DNA from 2 places in the Pantoea vagans genome. Region 2 is predicted to be linked to the other one. Evidence: predicted binding sites of a transcription regulator. Region 2 holds the regulator's gene; the other holds the start of a gene.
What was found. The regulator Fur, encoded in region 2, represses iron uptake genes when iron is present. The targets are predictions, from matches to a motif close to ATAATAATGAGAACNACTATCAA.

Region 1: the regulator Fur is predicted to act here: its motif matches at 9,657-9,679, upstream of exbB (tol-pal system-associated acyl-CoA thioesterase).

What each region holds. Positions count from the first base shown of each region.
Region 1 is NZ_CP011427.1:436,379-448,034, reverse strand. It holds gene LK04_RS02150 (putative bifunctional diguanylate cyclase/phosphodiesterase) at 1-1,100, opposite strand, end outside; gene LK04_RS02145 (spore coat protein U domain-containing protein) at 1,649-2,218, shown strand; gene LK04_RS02140 (spore coat U domain-containing protein) at 2,241-2,753, shown strand; gene LK04_RS02135 (molecular chaperone) at 2,779-3,477, shown strand; gene LK04_RS02130 (fimbria/pilus outer membrane usher protein) at 3,477-5,912, shown strand; gene LK04_RS02125 (spore coat U domain-containing protein) at 5,909-6,874, shown strand; gene LK04_RS02120 (MFS transporter) at 6,908-8,230, opposite strand; gene exbD (TonB system transport protein ExbD) at 8,413-8,835, opposite strand; gene exbB (tol-pal system-associated acyl-CoA thioesterase) at 8,841-9,569, opposite strand; gene metC (cystathionine beta-lyase) at 9,830-11,020, shown strand; gene LK04_RS02100 (DedA family protein) at 11,126-11,656, shown strand, end outside.
Region 2 is NZ_CP011427.1:2,818,419-2,830,074, forward strand. It holds gene pxpB (5-oxoprolinase subunit PxpB) at 1-248, opposite strand, end outside; gene LK04_RS13160 (type 2 GTP cyclohydrolase I) at 398-1,141, opposite strand; gene phrB (deoxyribodipyrimidine photo-lyase) at 1,159-2,586, opposite strand; gene LK04_RS13170 (YbgA family protein) at 2,599-3,555, opposite strand; gene LK04_RS13175 (DUF2517 family protein) at 3,706-3,906, opposite strand; gene kdpE (two-component system response regulator KdpE) at 4,152-4,826, shown strand; gene pgm (phosphoglucomutase (alpha-D-glucose-1,6-bisphosphate-dependent)) at 4,866-6,506, opposite strand; gene seqA (replication initiation negative regulator SeqA) at 6,532-7,071, opposite strand; gene ybfF (esterase) at 7,320-8,084, shown strand; gene ybfE (LexA regulated protein) at 8,253-8,528, shown strand; gene fldA (flavodoxin FldA) at 8,666-9,196, shown strand; gene fur (ferric iron uptake transcriptional regulator) at 9,554-10,003, shown strand; gene LK04_RS13215 (hypothetical protein) at 10,065-10,460, opposite strand; gene glnS (glutamine--tRNA ligase) at 10,697-11,656, opposite strand, start outside.

The sequences.
Region 1 (11,656 bases), 1.9 Mb from region 2:
TCGATGGTATTGACCAACCTTTGCGCCAAGGCTGAAGCCTGCAAAGCGTTGTATTGCGGACACAGCAGCACGAATTCGTCCCCGCCGAGTCGGGAAAGGAAAATGTCATCACTGAGCTGCACGCGCAGCCGCTCCGCTACCGCAATCAACAAACGGTCACCGACGTGATGTCCCCAGGTATCGTTGACGGCTTTAAAGCCATCGAGATCCATGAACATCAGCGCAAAGGTTTGATCTTGTAAAGTCGCCTGCTTGATTTGCTCGTTGAGCTGCTGCTCCAGCAGTACGCGGTTAGGCAGCGTGGTGAGGTTGTCATGCATCGCCAACTGACGCAGTTCATTGTTAGCACGTTTGAGTTTGGCAGCCAGACGCGCGGCACGCAGTTGCGCATCCAGCATCGAGACCAACAGCGTTAAACCCAGAATGGTGAGCGTAATGATGGTTACCCACACCGCCAGCCCATCTTCACTGACGCCGTGATGCTGCATCATGGTGCTCGGCATGCTGTACTCTGCCGCCGCCATGCCGGTGTAATGCATGCCCGCAATGGCAATGCCCATCACCAACGCGGCACAAACGCGCATCATCAGCACGCTTTCGCCCTGGCGCAGATGAAAAGCCAGCCACAATGCGGCGCCAGAGGCGACGTAGGCAATGATCACCGACACCGCCACTAACAACGCATCCCAGCGGATCGCGGGCTCAATCATCAAGGCGTTCATGCCGATGTAGTGCATCATCACCACGCCACTGCCGAGTATCAAGGTGCCACGTATCAGCCGACGACGGGTCAGATGGCTGCCCTGAACACCCTGCGCAAAGGCAAAAATAGAGGCGAGGATCGCCACCACCAGAGAAATAACCGTGAGGGGGATGTCGTAGCGCATGGTCATTGGCATCATCATCGCCAACATACCGATGAAGTGCATCGCCCAGATGCCAATACCCATCGCGGTGCCGCCGCCCACGAGCCACATCTTCGCCAGGCAGCCGCGCGAAACCGCAACGCGCCCAGCCGTGTCCAGCGCGGTAAACGCGGCGATAAAGGCCACAATCAGTGAAACCGTCACCAGAACGCTATCCCAGGTAACCAGCAGCATGTGCGCTCCTAAGCTCAGCCCGCTGCGGAGCAGGTGCTGTATCGTCAAAAAAGGTCAAAGAGTATTCGAACATCGATTAAGGGCGATTAATGACCGCATGCAGTGAGGCAGAGTAAGGAGCCGATCCAGACAATTCTGGAATCACCGCGCTGTGTTTTTTTATTTTCATCATCTGTCGCAGTCAGAAAAATTAATAATATCTGATTAATGCACGAACATAGCATTGAACCGTGAGACGCGGTAGAGGGTTAAATCACTCGTTGTTTAGTTTTTTTAACAGGTCGCTACCCCTTGTAGTCACTGAGTTATCGGCGAAAAGTGTGAATTGATTAGTGAAAAAACTAAGCGCAGCATCACAACTGCTGAATTGCTGATCTATAGTAAAGAAAACTGATATAAATCATCAACCCACAATCTAAGAATATTCCTAGGTGACGGGCACTTACGAAGTGCAGCCGATCGCGGCTCTTGTTTGAATTCGGATTCGTTACATAAATGAATCACCAGGTGAAAAAGCAATGACATTGGATAATCAGTAAGGAATGATTATGAAACTCAAGCTTTTTCTTTTGGCTTCCAGCCTGAGCGTCGCGCTCGCACCCACCGCTGCTTTTGCCGCCACCACAACGGGAACCATCAATGCCACATTGACGCTCACCACCGGTTGTCTGGTGAATGGTCAGTCAGCCACCACCGGCGTCAACTTCGGTACCCTGAACTTTGGTAGTAGTGCGGCAACCTTTGATACCTTAAACGCCACCTTAGTGGGCGCATCGGGTAACGGTATTTATGTGCGCTGCACCACCGGTCAAACGTTTAACGTGCAGGTCACCAGCAGTAATGCCGCGCCCGCCACCATCTATGGCACGGTGAGCGGTCAGCCGCGCTATTTAATTCTCGGTTCCAACAACACCCAAGGCATTGCTTATACCTTGTACAGCGACGCCGCCTTCACCACCGCGATTGCCAATAACACCAACATAGCGGCCAGCGGCACCACCGACCCGACACTGGGCACCAATTACGCCATCTATGGTCGTGTGGTTGGGGGTGGCTTTAACCCACTCATTCCAGCGGGGACCTACACCGATACCATCAACGTGGCGGTGAATTACTAAGGGATCGGTTGGGGTAATCAGGGTGGCCGTAGTGCGTTGGGTGCACAGTGTAGGCGGCCTGGCCCTGCTGATAGGGAGCGTCTCCGCCTGGGCGTTGCCAACGGCAACGTTTCAGGTCTCTGCGTCAGTGGTGGCAGGCTGTGTGGTTTCCGGTACCAATACCGGGGTTTTTGGCACGCTTAATTTCGGCACGCAGTCGGGCGTGGCGTCGAGCAGTGTCAGCGCCAGCTATGTGCAAAGCACCACTATCACCCTCGCCTGTACGCCAGGCACCGCCGTGAGCATGAGCATCAACGGCGGCAGCAATTACACCACCACCCGCAATCTCAAGATATCCGGTAACACCAATACCGTGGCTTATAGCCTGTATACCAATGCGGCGCATACCACCGCGATACCGGTGAATACAGCTGTGGCATTGAGCTATAGCAACGCCAATAACATCACTTTGCCGATTTACGGCCTGTTAACGCTGCCCGGCCCGACGCGCGCCGGGACTTATACCGACACCTTAACCGTCACACTGAGTTGGTGATGGAAGTATTAAAGAAGGATGAATAATCATGAACCTGCGCGCCCTGTCACTGTTGTTTGTCATGGCCCTGATCCCCGCCGCCCACGCGGCCAATTCGCTGATGATTTGGCCAATCGATCCGGCGATAAATCCCGAAGATAAGGCCAGCGAGCTGTGGCTGGAAAACCGCGGCAACGCCACCACGATCATGCAGGTCCGCATTTTCAGTTGGCTGCAAGTCGGCGGTCAGGAGCAGTATCAAACCCAGCAGCAGGTGGTGGCGAGCCCACCCATGGTGCGCCTGGAGCCAGGTCAGAAACAGTTGGTTCGTTTGATCAAACAAACGCCACCTGAAGCAGGGCGTGAAATGTCCTACCGTGTGGTGCTGGATGAAATCCCGACGCCACGCACCCCGGGTGAGAATCAGGCGGGGCTGACCTTCCAGATGCGCTATTCGGTCCCGCTGTTTGTCTACGGTAACGGCGTCACCAGTGACAGTGCGAAACCGCAGCTCAGCTGGCAACAAATTGACAGCGGTGGCAGACGCTGGCTAGAACTCACTAACCGGGGTAATGGCCATGCGCGGTTAAGTAATGTCACTATCGGTGGCCGTCGCATCGGAAATGGCTTGTTTGGCTATGTGCTCGCTAATAGCAGCAACCGCTGGCCGTTAACCAGTAGCGTGAGTGGCGAGCTATCGGCCGAGGTGAATAAAGGCCACTGGAGCAGCGCGGCCGCGCGCTAATGAGGTTTACGCTACATCCCTGTGCGCTCGCCGTTGCCAGCGTACTCTGTCTCAGCCCCCAGACCAGCGGCGCGGAAACCTTCTCCGAGCTGCCGCCCCCGCCTGCCATGGAGAATAACGCCAGCGGCCAGCAATATATGCTGGAACTGGTGGTTAACCAGAGCGATCGCGGTGACATCGTACCGGTCGAGCGAAAAAACGGGGATTTCTGGGTACGCAGCGGCGATTTGCAACGTGTGGGTATTCCCGCCGAGAAGCTGCAGGGCCAGCAAGTCGATATCAATAAACTGGCGGACGTGAAGGTGGATTACGACGAGCGCCGCCAACGCTTGCTGCTCACGGTTCCCCCCGCCTGGTTACCCGGCCAGGTGATTGGCAAGGATCAGCGGGGTCCGCGCTATCCGGGACGCTCCAGCAACGGTGCCTTACTCAATTACGATTTCTACGCGACGCGCACGGATAACGCAGGTTCGCGCCTCTCCAGCTGGAACGAGTTGCGCTTCTTCGGCCCCGTGGGACAGTTCTCCACCAACGGGGTTTACACCCAGCAGCTTGAAGGTGGCGTGAGCGGTCAGCAAGAAGGCTACATCCGCTACGACACTTGGTTCAGTAACGAAGATGAAAATGATGCCATCAGCTGGCGCGCCGGGGATTTGGTCACTGACGCGCTAAGCTGGAGCAACAGCGTGCGTCTCGGCGGGATTCAGATCGCGCGTGATTTTAGCGTGCGCCCTGATCTGGTGACCTATCCCCTGCCCGCATTTTCTGGCCAGGCTGCCGTTCCCTCGTCGGTTGATCTGTTTATCAACGGCTATCGCAGCACCCAGGCCAATGTGCAACCGGGCCCGTGGTCGCTGACCAATGTCCCGTTTGTTAATGGCGCGGGCGATGCGGTGATCACCACTACCGATGCCGTGGGACGCCAGGTGACGACCACGCTGCCGTTTTATGTTTCCAGCAGTTTGTTGCGTCAGGGCTTATCCGATTACTCCTTCTCTGCCGGTGCGATTCGTGAAAACTACGGTCTGCAAAACTTCGATTACGGGGCGGCAGCCGCCAGCGGGTCTTATCGTTATGGCTTAACCGACTGGCTGACATTAGAGAGCCATGCCGAGGGCAGCGACAGCGTGGCGATGGGGGGAGCCGGAGGATTAGTGAAGATTGGCAGTTGGGGCGTGGTGAACGGTGCACTGGCGCAGAGCCAGATGGAGGGTAAACCGGGCACGCAATACAGCTGGGGCTATCAGTACAACAACAGCTGGTTCAGTTTAGGGACGCAACACACGCTGCGAACGGCTGATTTCGGCAACCTGGCGTTAGTGGGCAGCCGTGGTGACAGCGCCAATACCAGCTACTCGCTGGCACGGCGCAGTGCGCAATATACTGCCAGCGTCTCCCTTAACCAATACGGTAGTCTTGGCCTTGCTTACTTTGATATCGCTGGCGGATCTGGCGACCGCACCCGACTGTGGAACCTGTCATGGAGTAAGAATCTGTGGGGCAACAGCAGCCTGTATATCTCGGCCAGCCGCGATCAGGAACAAGGCGACTGGAGCGGCGCGATTTCCCTCGTCATTCCCTTCGGTGAGCAGAGCAGCGCCTCGGTCAGCTATGAACGTGATCAGCAAGGCCGCAATAACCAGCGCGTCTACGTTTCACGCGCCATGCCAACGGACGGCGGGTTTGCATACGATGCCGCATGGGCCAATCAGGGCGGCGATAGCGGAGATTATCGCCAGGCGAGCCTGCGCTATCGCAACAACAAAATTGATACCTCTGCCGGTTTCTACGGGGATAACGACAACACCACGCAGTGGGCAGATTTAACGGGATCACTGGTGCTGATGGATAATCGCGTCTTCGCCGCCAACGATATCAACGATGCCTTTGTGGTGGTGAAAACCGATTATCCGGATGTGACGGTGCGCTATGAGAACCAGTCAATGGGACGCACCGACAAAGAGGGCTATTTGCTGGTGCCCTCGATCAGCAGTTATTACGGCGCGAAATACGATCTCGATACCCTGGATTTACCCGCTGACCGAACCGCACCCAAAGTGGAACAACGCTTCGCGGTGAAAAGGAAAAGCGGTTATCTGCTTCACTTCCCGGTCGAGCGTCTGCGTGCTGCCAGCGTGGTGCTCCACGACAGCGACGGTCAGCCGATCCCTATCTCCAGCCAGGTTTTACGTCCCAGCCAGGCGACCGAATATGTCGGCTGGGACGGGATTGTCTGGATGGAGAATCTCAGCGCTGATAACCCCATTCATGTGGTCACACCGGATGGCCGCACATGCGATACCACACTGACCATTGAGGGTGGCCAGCCCAAAGCGCTGCAAACCTACGGACCGCTCACCTGTGCTCTGCCCCCGCCGCCGCCAGGATCAGCAATCAGTTCGGCAAATAATTCACAGTCAGGGATTTCACCATGAGAAAGCTACTTTTGTTGCTGGCGCTGTTTATTCTGCCGGGTACCAGCTACGCGCTGTGTAGCTTATCGGCACCGACGGCGACCTTTGGCTCTGTTACCACCTTTGCCGTCGGCTCAACCGCGCAAAGCACTTCAACCATCACCAACGTTAACTGTGGTTCAGGCACCTTGTCGCTGCTGGGCACCGATAATGTGGCCTACACCTTTACCACCTCAACCTATCTGAGTGGCACGCGCGCAGCGTTGAAAACCGACAGTACCGGCACCGATACTATCCCGTTTCAGATATGCATCGACAGCGCCTGCGCCACTGAACTGCAGCAGGGTGGGAAATATACCTGGAGTTCTTCGCTACTGCTGGGTTTGGGGAACAGCCTGAACTTCAACATTCCACTCTATTTCCGCACCGTACCGGGACAGGTGGTGGCGGCGGGCAGTTACACCACGATGGTGACGATAACCGTCAGCTACACGGTATGTGCGGGCCTCAACGTAGCGGGGATATGCGTTGGCACCGTGCAAACCAGTACCGGCACAGCCATGACGTTTGCGGTTAACCTGGTCCTTACGAACGACTGCACCACCATCACCGCACCCAACGTCAGTTTTGGCAGTGCGCCGCTGGTCGGCAGTTTCTCTACCGTGCAGCAAACCATCAACGTGGTGTGTTCTAAAGGCAGTACCTTCACGGTGGGACTGAGCAACGGCAGTTATTACAGCGGTACGACACGCCAGATGGCGAGCGGCACAAACCGGCTGGCCTATGACATCTATAAAGGAACCACCACCACGACTCGCTGGGGACCCACGGGCACCGATCGCTGGAGTAGCGCAAGCGCTACATCGCTGAACAGCGATCTCATTACGCGCAATTTTACCTACACGGCACAAATCCTGACCACGCAGAATACGCCTGCCGCAGGCAGCTATACCGATAGTGTGGTGGTGGATTTATCGTTTTAGAGGGGTAAAGGCGGCCCTAAGGCCGCCCAAATCTTACAAGGATGCACTCACCGGCGAACCGCTGTGGCGTGCCTGATACTGTTTCACCATACGGCCAATCAACAGCGTACCGACCAATCCGCATACCGCGGCAAACGACAGCCAGACGCCGGGCATCGCTTTATCTCCGGTGGCATGGATCAGATAACTGGAAACGGCTGGCGTGAAACCGCCAAACAGGGCTGTTGCCAGGCTGTAAGCCAGCGAGAAACCTGATGCACGCACTTCCGCTGGCATGATTTCAGCCAGATACACCACCATCGCACCGTTATAGCTGGCATACAGGAAAGACAACCACAGTTCGGCTTCCACAAGATGCGCAAAACTCGGTGAACCCACTAACCAGTGCAGTACCGGCCAGGTCGTCAGGATCATCAGAATGGTAAAGGTGATTAGCAAGGGACGACGGCCAATCCGATCCGAGAGAGACCCCATCACCGGCAACCAGATAAGGTTGGAGATGCCAACAAACAGCGTCACCATAAAGCTCTGCTCATCACTCATCATCAACACGGTTTTGCCAAAGGTCGGGGTGAACGCGGTGATCATGTAGAACATCACTGTGGTAGTCACCACCATCAGCATCCCCGCCAGCACCAGAGCCCAGTTCTGCCCCACCGAGCGCATAATCTGGCCCATCGAAGGGTGATGCTTACGCTGGCTAAACGCCTCGGTCTCTTCCAGCATGCGACGGATCCAGAACAGGAACGGCACAATCATACAACCGACCACAAACGGAATACGCCAGCCCCACTCGGTGACCGCATCTTTCGCCAGCAGATGGTTCAGGCCAAGTCCCAGCAGTGCAGCAAAGATCACCGCCACTTGCTGGCTGCCAGACTGCCAGCTGACATAAAAGCCCTTGCGCCCTTTTGGCGCGACTTCGGCCAGATAAACGGACACACCGCCTAACTCGACACCCGCGGAGAAGCCTTGCAGCAGACGCCCCAGCAAAATCAGAATCGGCGCGGCGGCCCCCAGGGTGGCATAACCTGGCACCAGGGCAATCGTCAGCGTACCCAGCGCCATCAGCCCCAGCGTCAATAAAAGCCCTTTGCGGCGACCGTGATGGTCAATGTAAGCACCGAGAATAATCGCGCCGAGGGGGCGCATCAGGAAGCCTGCACCGAAAGTCATCAAAGTGAGCATCAGTGAGGCGAAAGGGTCATCTCCGGGGAAAAAGGTTTTGGCAATCGCCGTTGCGTAATAACCAAATACCATGAAATCGTACATTTCAAGGAAATTACCGCTGGTGACACTAAAGATGGTTTTGGCACCGCCTTGCGATGGCTTTTGTAAAGACTGGCTCGCACTCATATTGATCTTCCTGGGGTTTTTCTTCCGTTTTAACCGGATACGCCAGGAATAGATGTGATCTGCTTCACCATTGCAGTTTACAAAAGTGAGACCAAAAGTAACAAGAAATTAACATTGCTATAGCGAGGCAAATAAAAAGGGCCGCTGTAAATAGCGGCCCTTAGGGTGGTGAGAGCGGTGAATTATTTCTTCACGGTCTCCATACCCATCAATCCAATCTTCAGATAACCCGCTTCTCGCAGTTGATCCATCACGCTCATCAGCGTTTCGTAATCCACTGACTTATCAGCCTGGAAGAAGATGGTGGTCTCTTTGTTGCCTTCGGTTTGTGCCGTCAGCGCATTCACCAGGGTTTCTTTGGTGACCGCATCATTACCGATGTAAATCTGCTTATCTTCTTTGATCGACAGATAGACCGGTTTTTCCGGACGCGGTTGCGGTGCGCTGGTGGAAGCAGGCAGGTTAACGCGCACATCCACCGTGGCTAATGGCGCGGCGACCATAAAGATGATCAGCAGAACCAACATAACGTCGATAAACGGCGTCACGTTGATTTCATGCATTTCGCCGTCGCCTACCGAGTCATCGTTTAAACGCATCGCCATAATACTTATCCTACGCGCAGTTTCTGTGCCGCCGCTGGACGGGTCGCTTCTTTCGCGGTATCCACGTTACCGAGGTCCAGATCGCGGCTTTGCAGCAGCATCACCTGAGCGGCCACATCACCCAATGAGGCTTTGTAGCTGGCAATCATGCGGGCGAAAACGTTGTAAATCACCACCGCAGGGATAGCAGCAACCAGACCAATGGCGGTGGCCAGCAGCGCTTCTGCGATGCCCGGCGCCACAACGGCGAGGTTCGTCGTCTGCGTTTTAGCGATACCGATAAAGCTGTTCATGATGCCCCACACGGTACCAAACAGACCGATAAATGGCGCAACAGAACCGATAGTGGCAATGAAGCCATTACCACGACCGGCATGACGGCTGAATGCCGCAACGCGACGGTCAAGGCGGAAGCTGGTGCGCTCCTTGATACCATCAAGATCGTCGGCACCCGCTGAGAGTTCCAGCTCGTTTTGTGCATCATTCAGCAGCACAGCACTGTGGCTATTGCTTTTGAAGCTTTCGGCGGCGCGGTAAGCATCATCAAGCGATCGTGCTTCGCCCAGTGCCTGCTGTTCGCGTTTCAGGCGACGTTTCGCCCCGCTCAGCTCAGCAAACTTGCCGAAGAAAATCGCCCAGGTGACAACTGAGGCCAGTAACAGGCCAATCATCACAATTTTTACCACGATATCGGCATGCTGATACATGCCCCAAACGGAGAGGTCCGTTTGCATCAAATCACTGGCTACCACGCTGCGTCTCCAACTTCTGTTGCACAGTTCACGATTGAAGCGCGGATCATAGCAAAAAAATTGACCGAAGTGATAGTAGTTCTCATTACTATTTACAATCCAAAAGTGCCTTGTAATTCCACAATTTGCCCATTGTTTTAAAGAATACTGGCACCACTCTGATATTCCGTAATCTGGATCAACCCAGTGCGACATTTCGTGGTAACGTGGATGTTTTGCGGTAAGTGTCAGGAAAGGCAGTGATGGCAACGAATAAAATTGATACCACGCTGGTTAGCGCGGGACGCAGCAAACGTTACACTCAGGGCTCAGTTAACAGCGTGATTCAACGCGCCTCGTCACTGGTTTTTGACACCGTTGCTGACAAAAAACGTGCGACCGCAGGTCGTGCATCCGGTGAGCTTTTTTATGGCCGTCGCGGCACGCTCACCCACTTCTCGTTCCAGGACGCCATGACGGAACTGGAGGGCGGCGCAGGCTGTGCGCTTTATCCTTGCGGTGCAGCGGCGGTGTCGAACGCGATTCTTTCTTTTGTTGAAGCAGGCGATCACATTCTGGTCAGCGGCGCGGTGTATGAACCCACGCAGGATTTCTGCTCAAAAATCCTCAGTAAGCTGAACGTCTCCACCACCTATTTTGATCACTGCATTGGCAGCGAAATCGGTGAATTAGTCCAGCCGAATACGCGCGTGGTGTTCCTTGAGTCGCCCGCGTCCATCACCATGGAAGTGCAGGATATCCCGGCCATCGTGGCGGCGGTGCGAGCTAAAGCGCCAGACGCGATCATCATGATCGATAATACCTGGGCGGCGGGCGTCTTGTTTAACGCCTTGGAGCATGGCATCGATATCTCTATCCAGGCGGGCACCAAATACATTATTGGCCACAGCGATGCGATGATCGGTACTGCCGTTGCAAATGAACGTTGCTGGCCGCAGCTGCGTGAGAATTCGTACCTGATGGGCCAGATGGTAGATGCCGATACCGCCTACATGGCCAGCCGCGGGTTGCGCACGCTGGGTACACGCCTGCGCCAGCATGAAGAGAGCGGTTTGCAGGTGGCAGAATGGCTGGCTGCACAGCCGGAAGTGGCGCGCGTGAATCACCCCGCGTTAGCGCAATGCAAGGGGCATGAGTTCTGGCAGCGTGATTTCAACGGCAGCAGCGGACTCTTCTCTTTTATCCTGCATGAAAAGCTGAGCCGCGAGCAGTTGGCGAATTACCTCGATCACTTCCACCACTTCAGCATGGCCTATTCCTGGGGCGGTTATGAATCATTGATTCTGGCCAACCAGCCGGAAGAACTGGCAGAGATTCGCCCAGCAGGTGGCGTGGACTTCACCGGAACGCTGGTGCGGTTGCACATTGGTCTTGAGCATGTCGATGACCTGTTAGATGACCTGAAAGCCGGCTTTGCCCGTTTAAAGCCGTAAAAAGATAAACAAAACCTAAACCGTTCTGTGTGGCATTGGTGAGATCAACGAATACGATGCCACAGAACGTTAAAATAGAATCCTTGTGACTCGATGGGATAGCAGATGGGTGTTTTACATGAGATTGTCCACGCGCTCTGGCATCAGGATTTTGCCGCGCTGGCCAATCCGGATGTCGTGTGGGTTGTCTACGGCGTGATGTTTTTGACGCTGTTTCTGGAAAACGGTTTGTTGCCGGCCTCTTTCTTGCCGGGCGACAGCCTGCTGCTGCTCGCGGGTGCCATGATTGCCAAAGGCGTGATGGATTTCGTGCCGACTATGGTGATTCTGACCACCGCCGCCAGCCTCGGCTGCTGGCTGAGTTATCTGCAAGGCCGCTGGCTCGGGAATACCCGGTTGGTGAAAAGCTGGTTAATGCACCTCCCCGCGCAATACCACCAGCGGGCGTGGAACCTGTTTAACCGTCATGGGTTGATGGCGCTGCTGGTCGGTCGTTTCCTGGCGTTTGTACGCACTTTGCTGCCTACCATGGCGGGCATCTCTGGCTTACAGAACGGTCGCTTCCAGCTGTTCAACTGGCTGAGTGGCGCATTGTGGGTCGGCATTGTGGTGGCCATGGGTTATGGCATCAGTCAG
Region 2 (11,656 bases):
GGAATCTGCTCTTCGCTCTCTTCCCACCAGCGCTGTAAACGCTCGATGGCATCCAGCGCATTCAGCTGAGGATCGCGCAGCAGCAGCGTCAGGTTGTTCATCCCCGGAATCACTTCCTGCACCTGATCATTGTGCTGCAGCCTTTGGCATAATCCCCAAATGCGCTGCTGACTGGTCAACGAAATCGGTGGTTCCAGTTCCAACACCACCGCCCGTTCACCGAGCAGATAACAACGTGCTCGTTGCAAAACCTACCTCCTGGTCATCACCAAAGCGGACAAAAAATGCCCGCAAAGCGCTTTGCTTATGCTTAAAGTCAATAAGTTATGCGAAAGTGACGGAGGTGTGTCAACCGATTTGCGCCCTTAACGCAGGTTAAGGGCGTGAGAAAGGGAGATCAGGCAGGATTATCGATATCAATAAAGGTGACATCCAGACCATGATTTTCAGCCAGCCATTCACCTAAGGCTTTAATACCGGCGCGTTCGGTGGCGTGATGCCCGGCGGCAAAGAAATGCAAACCCTGTTCGCGCGCACTGTGGATGGTTTGTTCGGAGACTTCACCGCTGATGAAGGCATCTACGCCAAAGGCCGCTGCGCTGTCGATAAAGCCCTGACCGCCGCCGCTACACCAGGCCACACGTTTGATCAGTGCTGGCGCGTTGTCACCACAGTGCAGCGGTGTGCGTCCCAGCCGCTCGGCAATTTTTGCGGCCAGCGCTTCACCACTTAAAGGTTCAGCCAGTTCGCCCCAAGGCACCAGCGGTTGAATTTCACCTTTGACGTCAATATCGAACAGCTTCGCCAGCTGCGCGTTGTTCCCCAATTCAGGGTGCGCATCCAACGGCAGATGCCAGCCATACAGGTTGATGTCATTGGTCAACAAGGTGCGCAGGCGCTGGCGCTTCATCCCTTTAATCAGCGGTGATTCGCTTTTCCAGAAGTAACCATGATGCACCAAAATCGCATCGGCATTGCGCTTCACCGCTTCATCTAACAGCGCCTGACAAGCCGTGACCCCGGTGATAAGGGTTTTCACGTCGGCACGGCCTTCGACCTGCAAACCGTTAGGGGCATAGTCACTGAAGGCGCTGGTGTTCAGCTGAAGATTTACGATCTTTTCTAACTCGACATTGTTCATTCCGGCTCCCTGACCGCTTAAGCCACGCTGCGCGCGTGCTCAAAGGCATCTAGTGTCTTTTTACGTGCGTCCTTATGTTCCACGATTGGCGCGGGATAATCGAGTTTCTTGTTATTTTTCTGCGCCCAGACCTGAGGCTGATGGATATCGCTATCCGGCACGTCTTGCAACTCTGGCAACCACTGGCGGATAAATTCGCCCTGCTTATCGAAGCGTTCGCCTTGGGTGGTGGGATTGAAGATACGAAAGTACGGTGCGGCATCGGTACCGGTGGACGCCGCCCACTGCCAGCCGCCATTGTTGGCGGCCAGATCGCCATCAATCAACTGCTGCATAAAATAGCGCTCGCCCTCATGCCAGTCGATTAACAGATCCTTCACCAGGAAACTGGCAACAATCATGCGCAGCCGGTTATGCATCCAGCCCAGGGTGTTCAGTTGACGCATCGCCGCATCCACAATCGGATAGCCGGTTTTACCCTGCTGCCACGCGGTGAGGTGCTCGGCATTTTTTTGCCACTTTACGTTACGCGTCCAGTCCACAAACGGCTGGTGTTTACATAGCGCCGGAAACGCCACCATCAGGTGACGATAAAAATCGCGCCAAATCAGTTCATTGAGCCAGGTGAACGCTTTGCCTTCGTTGAGCGCATCAGGGTGCTCTTTTAAAATGCGATGCAAACACTGGCGCGGGGATAACACGCCAATCGCCAGATACGGCGACAGGCGGCTGGTGCCATCCAGTGCTGGTAAGTCGCGCACTTCAGGATAATGCTGCACCGCCTGCTTGCCGAAATGGCGCAGCTGTTTCAGCGCGGCCTCTTCGCCTGCGGGAAACAGCGATGCATCAATGTCTTCAAACGGATAATCGAAAGCGGGAATTTTTTTGCCAGCACTGATGGGGGTATCTCGGCGTGCTTGCGGTGCACGATGGCACTCCGGCAATCCCTGATGTAATCGACGCACAAAGGCACGGCTGAACGGCGTGAAAACTTTAAACATGCTGTGATTGCCGGTCTGTACGCTGCCCGGCGGCAACAGTAGGCTGTCGTCAAACCCCTGGCAAATCACACCCTGTGCATCAAGGCGCTTTTCGGCCGCAGCATCGCGTTCGCGCTCATTGATCTCATATTGATAGTTGTAATACAGCTCATCCACCTGATGCTGCTGGCAAAATTCACTCAGGTAATCCACTGACGCGCCAAAATCATCACACTGATGGTAGTGCAACTTGATGCCGCGCTCGGCCAACGAGTCCTGCAACAAGCACAGGTTCTGATGGATAAACGCCGCCTGTTTCGGCGCCATATGGTGCTGCTGCCACTGTTTGGGTGTCGCCACAAACAGCGCCAGCACTGTCGCCTGGCTGTCACGGCAGGCGGCAGCCAGAGCGGTGTTGTCATTGATGCGCAGGTCGTTTCGCAACCAGACGAGATGGGTGGTCATAGCGCTCCGGGATTATTGACCGTAGCGCAGACGCAGCGCTTCCGGGTAAGGATCAAAGTAACGCTGTTGTGCCAGCCACGGGTGCGGGAACTCCGCCATGTAATGTTTCAGCATGGTGATAGGCACTAACAACGGTTGTACGCCAGTGCGGTAGCGGTCGATGAGCTGAGCCAGCTCCTGACGCTGCGGCGAGGTGAGCTGCGGACGGAAATAGCCCTGCACATGCATCAGCACGTTGGTGTGATTACGCCGAGAAGCCTGATGCGACATGAGATGCATCAAACGGATGCGGTATTCATAGGCGTAGTCTTCAAGCGAGTCCCACTGCTCCATCGCTGCGACAAAGCGCCCCATTTCCCGATACTCGTCCTGCGCATGGGAGAGCAACAGCAATTTGTAACGGCTGTGGAAGGCAATCAGCTTGTGGCGCGTCAACCCACTGCGCCACATCTCATTGAACTCATGCAGCGCATACACCCGGCCCATGAAGTTTTCGCGCAAAGCGTCATCATGCAGACGGCCATCTTCCTCCAGCGGCAGCCAGGGCATCTCTTTTTGCAGGAAGGCGGTGAAAATGCCGGTGCCGGCTTTACGATTGTCATTGGTATCGGGTTGATACACCCGCACCCGCTCCAGACCGCAACTCGGGGATTTGGCGCAAAGAATATAGCCACACAGGTGATGCAGCGATTTCACGCGATCGGCAGACCAGCGCTGCATCTCATCCGTGACTTCCTGGCCGCCATCTTTGCTGAAGCACAGATGGATCTGCTCATCTGACTCTTTGACCAGTCGCAGGGCTGGGCGTGGCGTCGGCAGACCAATCGCCATCTCTGGGCAGACCGGCTCAAAACGGATGAAAGGTGTCAGCTCGTCGGTTGCAAAAGCGAAACGCTTGTGGCCACCGTCAAACCGGACCTTATCCCCGAGCAGGCAAGCACTGATACCAACAGGAATTTTTTCGCTCATACTTGTACAACCTCCAAAATCTTGTAGAGGTTTTAAGTGTAGCCGAAATAGACGCTGATAACAGCGGGGACATAAGCCGGAAATAAAAAATTCGGATAAAAAAACCCGGTACTTCGCAACAAGTCCCGGGTTATTGTCGAGGCAGCGCGATTACCAGTAGATACCGGCAGCCGCTTCAGACTGCGCCAGCCAGACGGGCATGGTGCTGGTTTTGCACCATACACGGTGCAGATAACTGTAAAAACGCGCACGATCCTGGCGGAACAGCATCACCGGCAGCGCGAGTAAACCGCCCAATACCACCAGCACGCGGCGCAGTACGATTTTATAGAGTGGATATGCCTGATACATCTTTGCCCCCTCGTGATTATTTTTGTGTTAAATGTGATCTGCCTCAGATATTACCCTTGTTTGTGTAATTTTACTACTCATCCGACCACTTATTTTGATCTTTTTTTGCACTAATCAGGCTTATCTGAAAGTTAGTTACAAAGATGTAAAACTATCGATCGCTTAAGGTTATAAATATCAGCGCGGACGTGGTGTCAGATTCTTGATAAAGTGCCGTGTTAACTTTACCTGTGGCAGGAGTCAGCGTGACGACCATCTTGATTGTTGAAGATGAAAAGGAGATCCGCCGTTTCGTGCGCCTGGCGCTGGAGAGCGAGGGCCTGAAAATTGTGGAAGCGGAGCAATTACAGCGTGGACTGATTGAAGCCGCGACGCGCAAGCCGGACCTGGTGATCCTCGATCTTGGTCTGCCCGATGGGGATGGCAATGACTTTATCCGCGAAGTGCGCCAGTGGAGCAGCATGCCGGTGATTGTGCTGTCTGCACGCAGTGATGAGCAGGATAAAATTGATGCGCTGGATGCGGGTGCCGATGACTATCTGACCAAACCGTTTGGCATTGGTGAATTGCTGGCGCGCGTGCGGGTTGCATTGCGTCGTCATCAAAGCAGCCAACCTGAACCGGTAGTGAAATTTGGAGAAGTGAGTGTGGATCTGGCAGCACGGCGTGTGCTGCGCAATGAAAAGGAGATTCATCTGACGCCAACAGAGTTTCGCTTGCTGAGTTTATTAGTGAATAACGCGGGCAAAGTGCTGACGCAGCGGCAACTGCTGAATCAGGTGTGGGGGCCAAATGCGGTGGAGCACAGCCATTATCTGCGCATCTATATGGGTCATCTGCGCCAAAAGCTGGAATCGAACCCGACCCAACCCAGCCATTTGATCACTGAAACCGGAATCGGTTACCGCTTCATGCCATAAAAAAAGGCCGCTTAGCGGCCTTTTCATTTCTGTCAGTCATTACGCGTTTTTCAGCACTTCACTGACAATCTCCACCGCTTCTTTCTCGATCTGCTGGCGATGCTCAGCGCCGAGGAAGCTTTCACAGTAGATTTTGTAGGCATCTTCAGTGCCTGACGGACGTGCGGCAAACCAGCCGTTTTCCGTCATCACTTTCAGGCCGCCAATGGATGCACCGTTACCCGGCGCAGCCGTCAGACGTGCAGTGATCGGATCGCCTGCCAGCGTGTCCGCGCTGACCATCTCAGGTGACAGCTTAGACAGTGCCGCTTTCTGCGCTGAAGTCGCAGGCGCCTGAAGACGGTTATAGCTTGGCGCACCAAAGCGCTCTGCCAGCTCGTCATAGTGCTGCTGCGGATTCTTACCGGTCACGGCCGTAATTTCTGCCGCCAGCAGGCACAGAATGATGCCGTCTTTATCGGTTGACCAGGCGGAGCCATCGAAGCGCAGGAAGGAAGCACCCGCACTCTCTTCGCCACCGAAACCGAAGCTGCCATCAAACAGGCCATCAACAAACCATTTGAAGCCAACCGGCACTTCAACCAGTTTGCGACCGATGTCGTTTACCACGCGGTCAATCATCGCGCTGGACACCAGGGTTTTACCCACTGCCACATCTTTGCCCCATTGCGGGCGATGCTGGAACAGGTAGTTGATCGCGACAGCCAGATAGTGGTTAGGATTCATCAGGCCAGCAGGCGTGACGATACCGTGGCGGTCATAATCCGGGTCGTTGCCAAATGCCAAATCAAACTTATCTTTGTATGCCAGCAGACCAGCCATCGCACACTCTGACGAACAGTCCATGCGCACCACGCCATCTTTATCCAGATGCATAAAGCGGAAGGTCTGATCGACAGCATCGTTAACAATGGTCAAATCCAGCTTGTAATGCTCAGCAATGCGCTGCCAGTAGGCAATGCCCGAACCACCGAGTGGATCAACGCCAATTTTCAGGCCTGCTTTCTGGATAGCCGGGAAATCGATAACCTGAGCCAGCCCTTCAACGTAAGGTTGAATCAGATCCTGCTCCACGATATGACCACTCGCCCATGCCTGATCCAGCGGCAGACGCTTCACGTCTTTCAACTCGCCTTTGATCAGTTGGTTAGCACGGTCTTCCACCACTTTGGTGACATTGGTATCAGCCGGTCCACCGTTTGGTGGGTTGTACTTAATGCCACCGTCTTCTGGCGGGTTGTGTGAAGGCGTGATCACGATACCATCGGCCTGCGCGCCACCACGCTTGTTGTGCTCAAGAATGGCATTGGAGATCGCAGGCGTCGGGGTGTAGCCATTATCTTGCTGCACAATGACGTCCACACCGTTGGCCGCCAGCACTTCCAGTACCGACAAAATTGCCGGTTCAGACAGCGCGTGGGTATCTTTACCCACGTAGCAAGGACCGGTGATGCCGTTCTTTTTGCGCTCTTCGGCGATCGCTTGCGCAATCGCCAGAATGTGCACTTCGTTGAAGCTGTGACGTCCCGCGCTGCCGCGGTGGCCGGAGGTGCCAAATTTCACCGCATGGTCCGGGTTCGCCGCATCTGGCTTCAGGACGTAATACTGCGAGGTTAATTGTGCAACGTTAATCAAATCGCTCTGCTGGGCGGGTTGCCCGGCACGGGGGTGATTGGCCATTGGCGCTTCTCCCTGACGCTTCAGTTTAAATGGTGCCGCGAACTTTCTCTGTCAGTTCCTGAGGGAACTGCATAGCCAGCATGATGTGTTCAACCATGCTGCATTTGCGACCTGTATTGGTATTGGTGATCACCCAGTACGGCGTGCCGGGAACATGCTTCGGCTTAGTATGGGTGCCATTTTGCAACAGCGTGTGCTCATCACCCGCAAAGTAAACGCGCGTGCGGCCCTGCAGCGAGGCAGTAGCATCAGCAAAAGCTGCCGGATCAAGACGATAGAGCGTTGACAGTACCAGCATAAAGCGATTAACCGCCTTATTCTGCTCAGCATACTCATCGGAAAGCAGCAGTTCACGCACGGCACGCACGCGATCCTGAGGACGCGCGTCGTTACGCGCAGGCTGCGCTTCCTTGACTGTCGCACTGGCGGCAGGTGCGGCGGGCGCACTCTGGCCTGCAGTGAACTTCAGCATGCGGCGCAAAATATCGGAGGCGCTTTCACCAATGTGCTGCGTGTGGCTGGCAATATAACGGTAGAGTTCTTCGTCAACTTCAATCGTTTTCATCTTATTCCGTACAATTCTGGCAAATGACAGAACCACGCATTGTTGCAACGGCCTTAGCAAAATCCAGTCGTGCAAAATGTGAGCGGGCTCTAACATAAGGATTATAAAGTTAAATCCGTGGCAGCCGATAGCGCTGGCATCGTTTCAGGGCAAAAGTCGGAATATGCCCTAATGCCTGGCCGGCTGGCTCCTGGACAGGTGAATCCATGATAACCTAAGCCAAGGTCACAACCGTAAGAACTTTAGCCATGATTTTGAACGCCCGTCTGCAAACTGAACAATCTTCGCCTGATGCCACACCGATTCTGTTAATTCATGGCCTTTTTGGCAGCCTCGATAACCTGGGTGTACTGGCACGCGGAGTGCGCGATGCACGCCCAACGCTGCAAGTTGATGTGCGTAACCATGGGTTATCCGAACGCAGCGAGATCATGAATTATGCCGCGATGGCGCAAGACATCGTTGACACACTGGATGCTCACCAGATTGAACGTGCCAGCGTGATTGGCCATTCGATGGGCGGAAAGATCGCCATGGCATTGAGTGCCGTGGCACCGGAACGCATCGAGAAGATGGTGTTGATCGATATCGCCCCGGTTGATTACCAAACGCGCCGTCACGATGAAATCTTTGCCGCGATTCGTGCCGTGACCGCCGCAGGCGTGACGCGTCGGAGTGAAGCCGCAGAAGTGATGCGCCAGTACATCAACGAAGAGGGAGTCATTCAGTTCATCCTGAAATCGTTTGCCGAGGGGGAATGGCGCTTTAATGTCCCTGTCCTGTGGGATAACTACACCACGATTTCTGGTTGGGAAGCCATCCCTGCCTGGCCCCACCCGGCACTGTTTATTCGTGGTGGTGATTCGCCTTATCTGGACAATCAGCATCGCGATGCGCTGCTGCGTCAGTTCCCGCAGGCCCATGCACATGTGATCAGCGGTGCCGGTCACTGGGTGCACGCGGAAAAACCTGATGCGGTTTTGCGCGCGGTTCGTCGCTTTTTTAACCTGTAAAAGCAAAAGCTTGCTGTTAGCGGTTTAGGGTTGGCGTCACGGATGGCGCTGGAGTATGATGTCGCGCTAAAAATTTGCCGCGGATGATTTTTTCGCCGCGGTCGGGCCGATAATGTATAAATCGCGCAGCGCCTTTCCGCCGTTCGCGCCCACTCAGTTTCACAAATCATGGCAAAAGAACAGACAGACCGTACCACGCTCGATCTTTTTGCAGACGAGCGGCGTCCCGGTCGACCAAAAACCAGTCTGCTGACGCGTGACGAACAGTTACGTATCAACAAACGTAACCAGCTCAAGCGCGATAAAGTGCGTGGGCTGCGTCGTGTTGAGCTAAAGATGTCCAGCGAAGCTGTTGACGCACTTAACACCTTGGCCGATCAACAAAACATCAGTCGCAGCGAATTGATTGAACAAATGCTGCTGGCGCAACTCAAACTGTCTTAGCGTGTGCAGACCGCACACAGGAACACAAAGTTAAGGCTTTACACGTTCCGCGCTTTTCACTGGTCTGCTATCATTCGCTTAAATGTGCAGTCAACTGACTTACTTTCACAATCAGGATTTAAGAGGTTATCTAACCCATGGCAATCGTAGGCATTTTCTTCGGCAGCGATACCGGCAACACTGAAAACATTGCAAAAATGATCCAGAAACAACTGGGTAAAGATGTCGCCGAAGTGCATGACATTGCCAAGAGCACCAAAGAAGATCTCGCAGCGTTCGATATCCTGCTGCTGGGCATTCCGACCTGGTATTACGGCGAAGCACAGTGTGACTGGGATGATTTCTTCCCAACCCTGGAAGAGATTGATTTCAATGGCAAACTGGTTGCGCTGTTTGGTTGTGGTGACCAGGAAGATTATGCTGAGTACTTCTGCGACGCAATGGGCACCATTCGTGACATTATTGAGCCAAACGGTGCCGTTATTGTTGGGCACTGGCCAACGGAAGGTTATCACTTCGAAGCTTCGAAGGGCCTGGCAGACGACAAACACTTCCTGGGTCTGGCGATTGACGAAGACCGTCAGCCTGAACTGACCAACGAACGTGTTGATGCATGGGTGAAGCAGATTTTCGATGAGCTGCAACTAAAAGAGATCATCGAAGCCTGATCCCCTTCCCTACCCGATGTGAGCGGTGTCTCACATCGGAACAAAGGAATCTCCTATGAAAAAAATAGCGACGGTTTTTTAACTTTTCCCCGCAAATCTGTAGAATACCCGCAATGGTCATCCGCTTATTCCTCGCTCTTTAGAATGAGGCTGAGTGAAATGGAAACCCAAACCACTACGTTTCTCAATGGCATAAGCGATGTTTATCCTTACAGCTTTTGTTGATTTTACGCGACGCCTTGGTTTTCATTTCACTGCTTGGGTTCTATAATGAGACGCAAATGAGAATATGCGTGACCTAAACATTCAAGGCCTTTGAGCCGTAAGTGACTCGCAAAGTAACAGGACAATATCCGCATGACTGACAACAACTCCGCATTGAAGAAGGCTGGCCTGAAAGTCACTCTCCCAAGATTGAAAATTTTGGAAGTGCTTCAGGGACCAGGACCAGAGTCCCACCATGTCAGTGCGGAAGATTTGTACAAGCGCCTGATTGATATGGGCGAAGAGATTGGTCTGGCAACGGTATATCGCGTTCTTAACCAGTTTGATGACGCAGGTATCGTCACCCGTCATAACTTCGAAGGCGGTAAATCCGTATTCGAACTTACCCAGCAACATCACCACGATCATTTGATCTGCCTGGATTGTGGCAAAGTGATTGAATTTAGCGACGAATCAATTGAAACGCGTCAGCGTGAAATTGCGACTCGCCATGGCATTAAACTCAGCAACCACAGCCTGTACCTTTATGGTCACTGTGCGCTGGGAGACTGCCGCGAAGACGACACGCTCCACGACAAGTAATGACGTGTGCTATGCAATATAAAAAAACCGGTGCTCGTCACCGGTTTTTTTATGCCTGCAATCAGGCAACAAAGGTTTCGTGGAGATAGCGCCAGCGTGGAATGGTGGTGCTGCAGTCCAACACCGCCAGCGAAATGCGAGTCTGGTTAGTCCCGTTCATCATCTGTAATTCACGATACTGAATGGTAATCTCATCGCTTTGCTGAGAAATGATGGCATGTTCGCTGGTGGCGATTCGCATCCCCTCACGCTGACCGTGCAACTGACGAAACAGTGTTTCAGTCGCGTTCAGGTCCAGTTCTTTGCCAAGTGGTGTGACCATTTTGAATTCTGGATGAAAGTGCGACAGAAGCAGTTCCATGCTGTCATCGCTGCCCTCTGCTTGATTGAAAATACGTTCAATCAGCTGATGCAAAACCACCACACTGTGTTTAGCTTCCAACGCGAGACTTGTCATTTTTTTTCCTTTGATAACCCGCAGAGCCCTGTCTGAGAGCGGATAGCCTACCTGAAAAAAAGTTTTTGACACTCGCTAATGGGTTAATTTTACTAAAGTCAGAATTGTCGCAATAACAGCCAACAAGCAGATTTCACGGCCCGCAGCATAAATGGTTGCAGGAGGTGAATTACAGGCAATAAAAAAGGGCGATTGCTCGCCCTTAGATGATCATATTGTGCTATCGACAAACAGGATTACTCGCCGATTTTGGCAAAAGTATCACGTAGCCCGACAGTGCGGTTGAACACCAGTTTACCCGGCTGCGAATAGACGCTATCCGCACAGAAATAGCCTTCACGTTCAAACTGATACGGCGCAGTTACCGAAGCAGTACGCAAACCAGACTCGACAAAGCCCTGTTTGATTTCCAGTGAATTCGGGTTAATGGTGGTCAGGAAGTCCTCTGCCGCTGCCGGATTTGGCACGCTGAACAGACGATCATAAAGACGGAACTCAGCAGGCAGCGCGTGAATCGCTGACACCCAATGAATCACCCCTTTCACCTTGCGACCATCTGCAGGATCTTTGCTCAGCGTGTCGACATCACAGGTTGCATAGATGCAGGTGATGTTACCCTCTTCATCTTTTGCCACACGCTCAGCGCGGATCACATAAGCATTACGCAGACGCACTTCTTTACCCAGCACCAGACGCTTGTACTGCTTGTTGGCTTCTTCGCGGAAGTCAGCACGATCGATCCACACTTCGCGGCTGAACGACACTTCGCGGGTTCCCATCTCCGGCTTATTCGGATGATTAGGCATAGTCAGCGTTTCTTCATGGCCTGCTGGCAGATTCTCGATCACCACTTTCAGTGGATCAAGAACCGCCATGGCACGTGGTGCGTTCTCATTGAGATCGTCACGAATGCAAGATTCCAGCGAGGCCATCTCAACGATGTTGTCCTGCTTGGTGACACCGATACGACGACAGAATTCGCGAATGGACGCAGCGCTGTAGCCACGGCGGCGCAGACCTGAAACGGTCAGCATGCGTGGGTCATCCCAGCCTTCAACCACTTTCTCGGTAACCAGTTGCGTCAGCTTACGCTTCGACATCACCGCATATTCCAGATTCAGGCGCGAGAATTCGTACTGACGCGGATGCTGAGGAATGGTGATGTTGTCCAGTACCCAGTCGTACAAACGACGGTT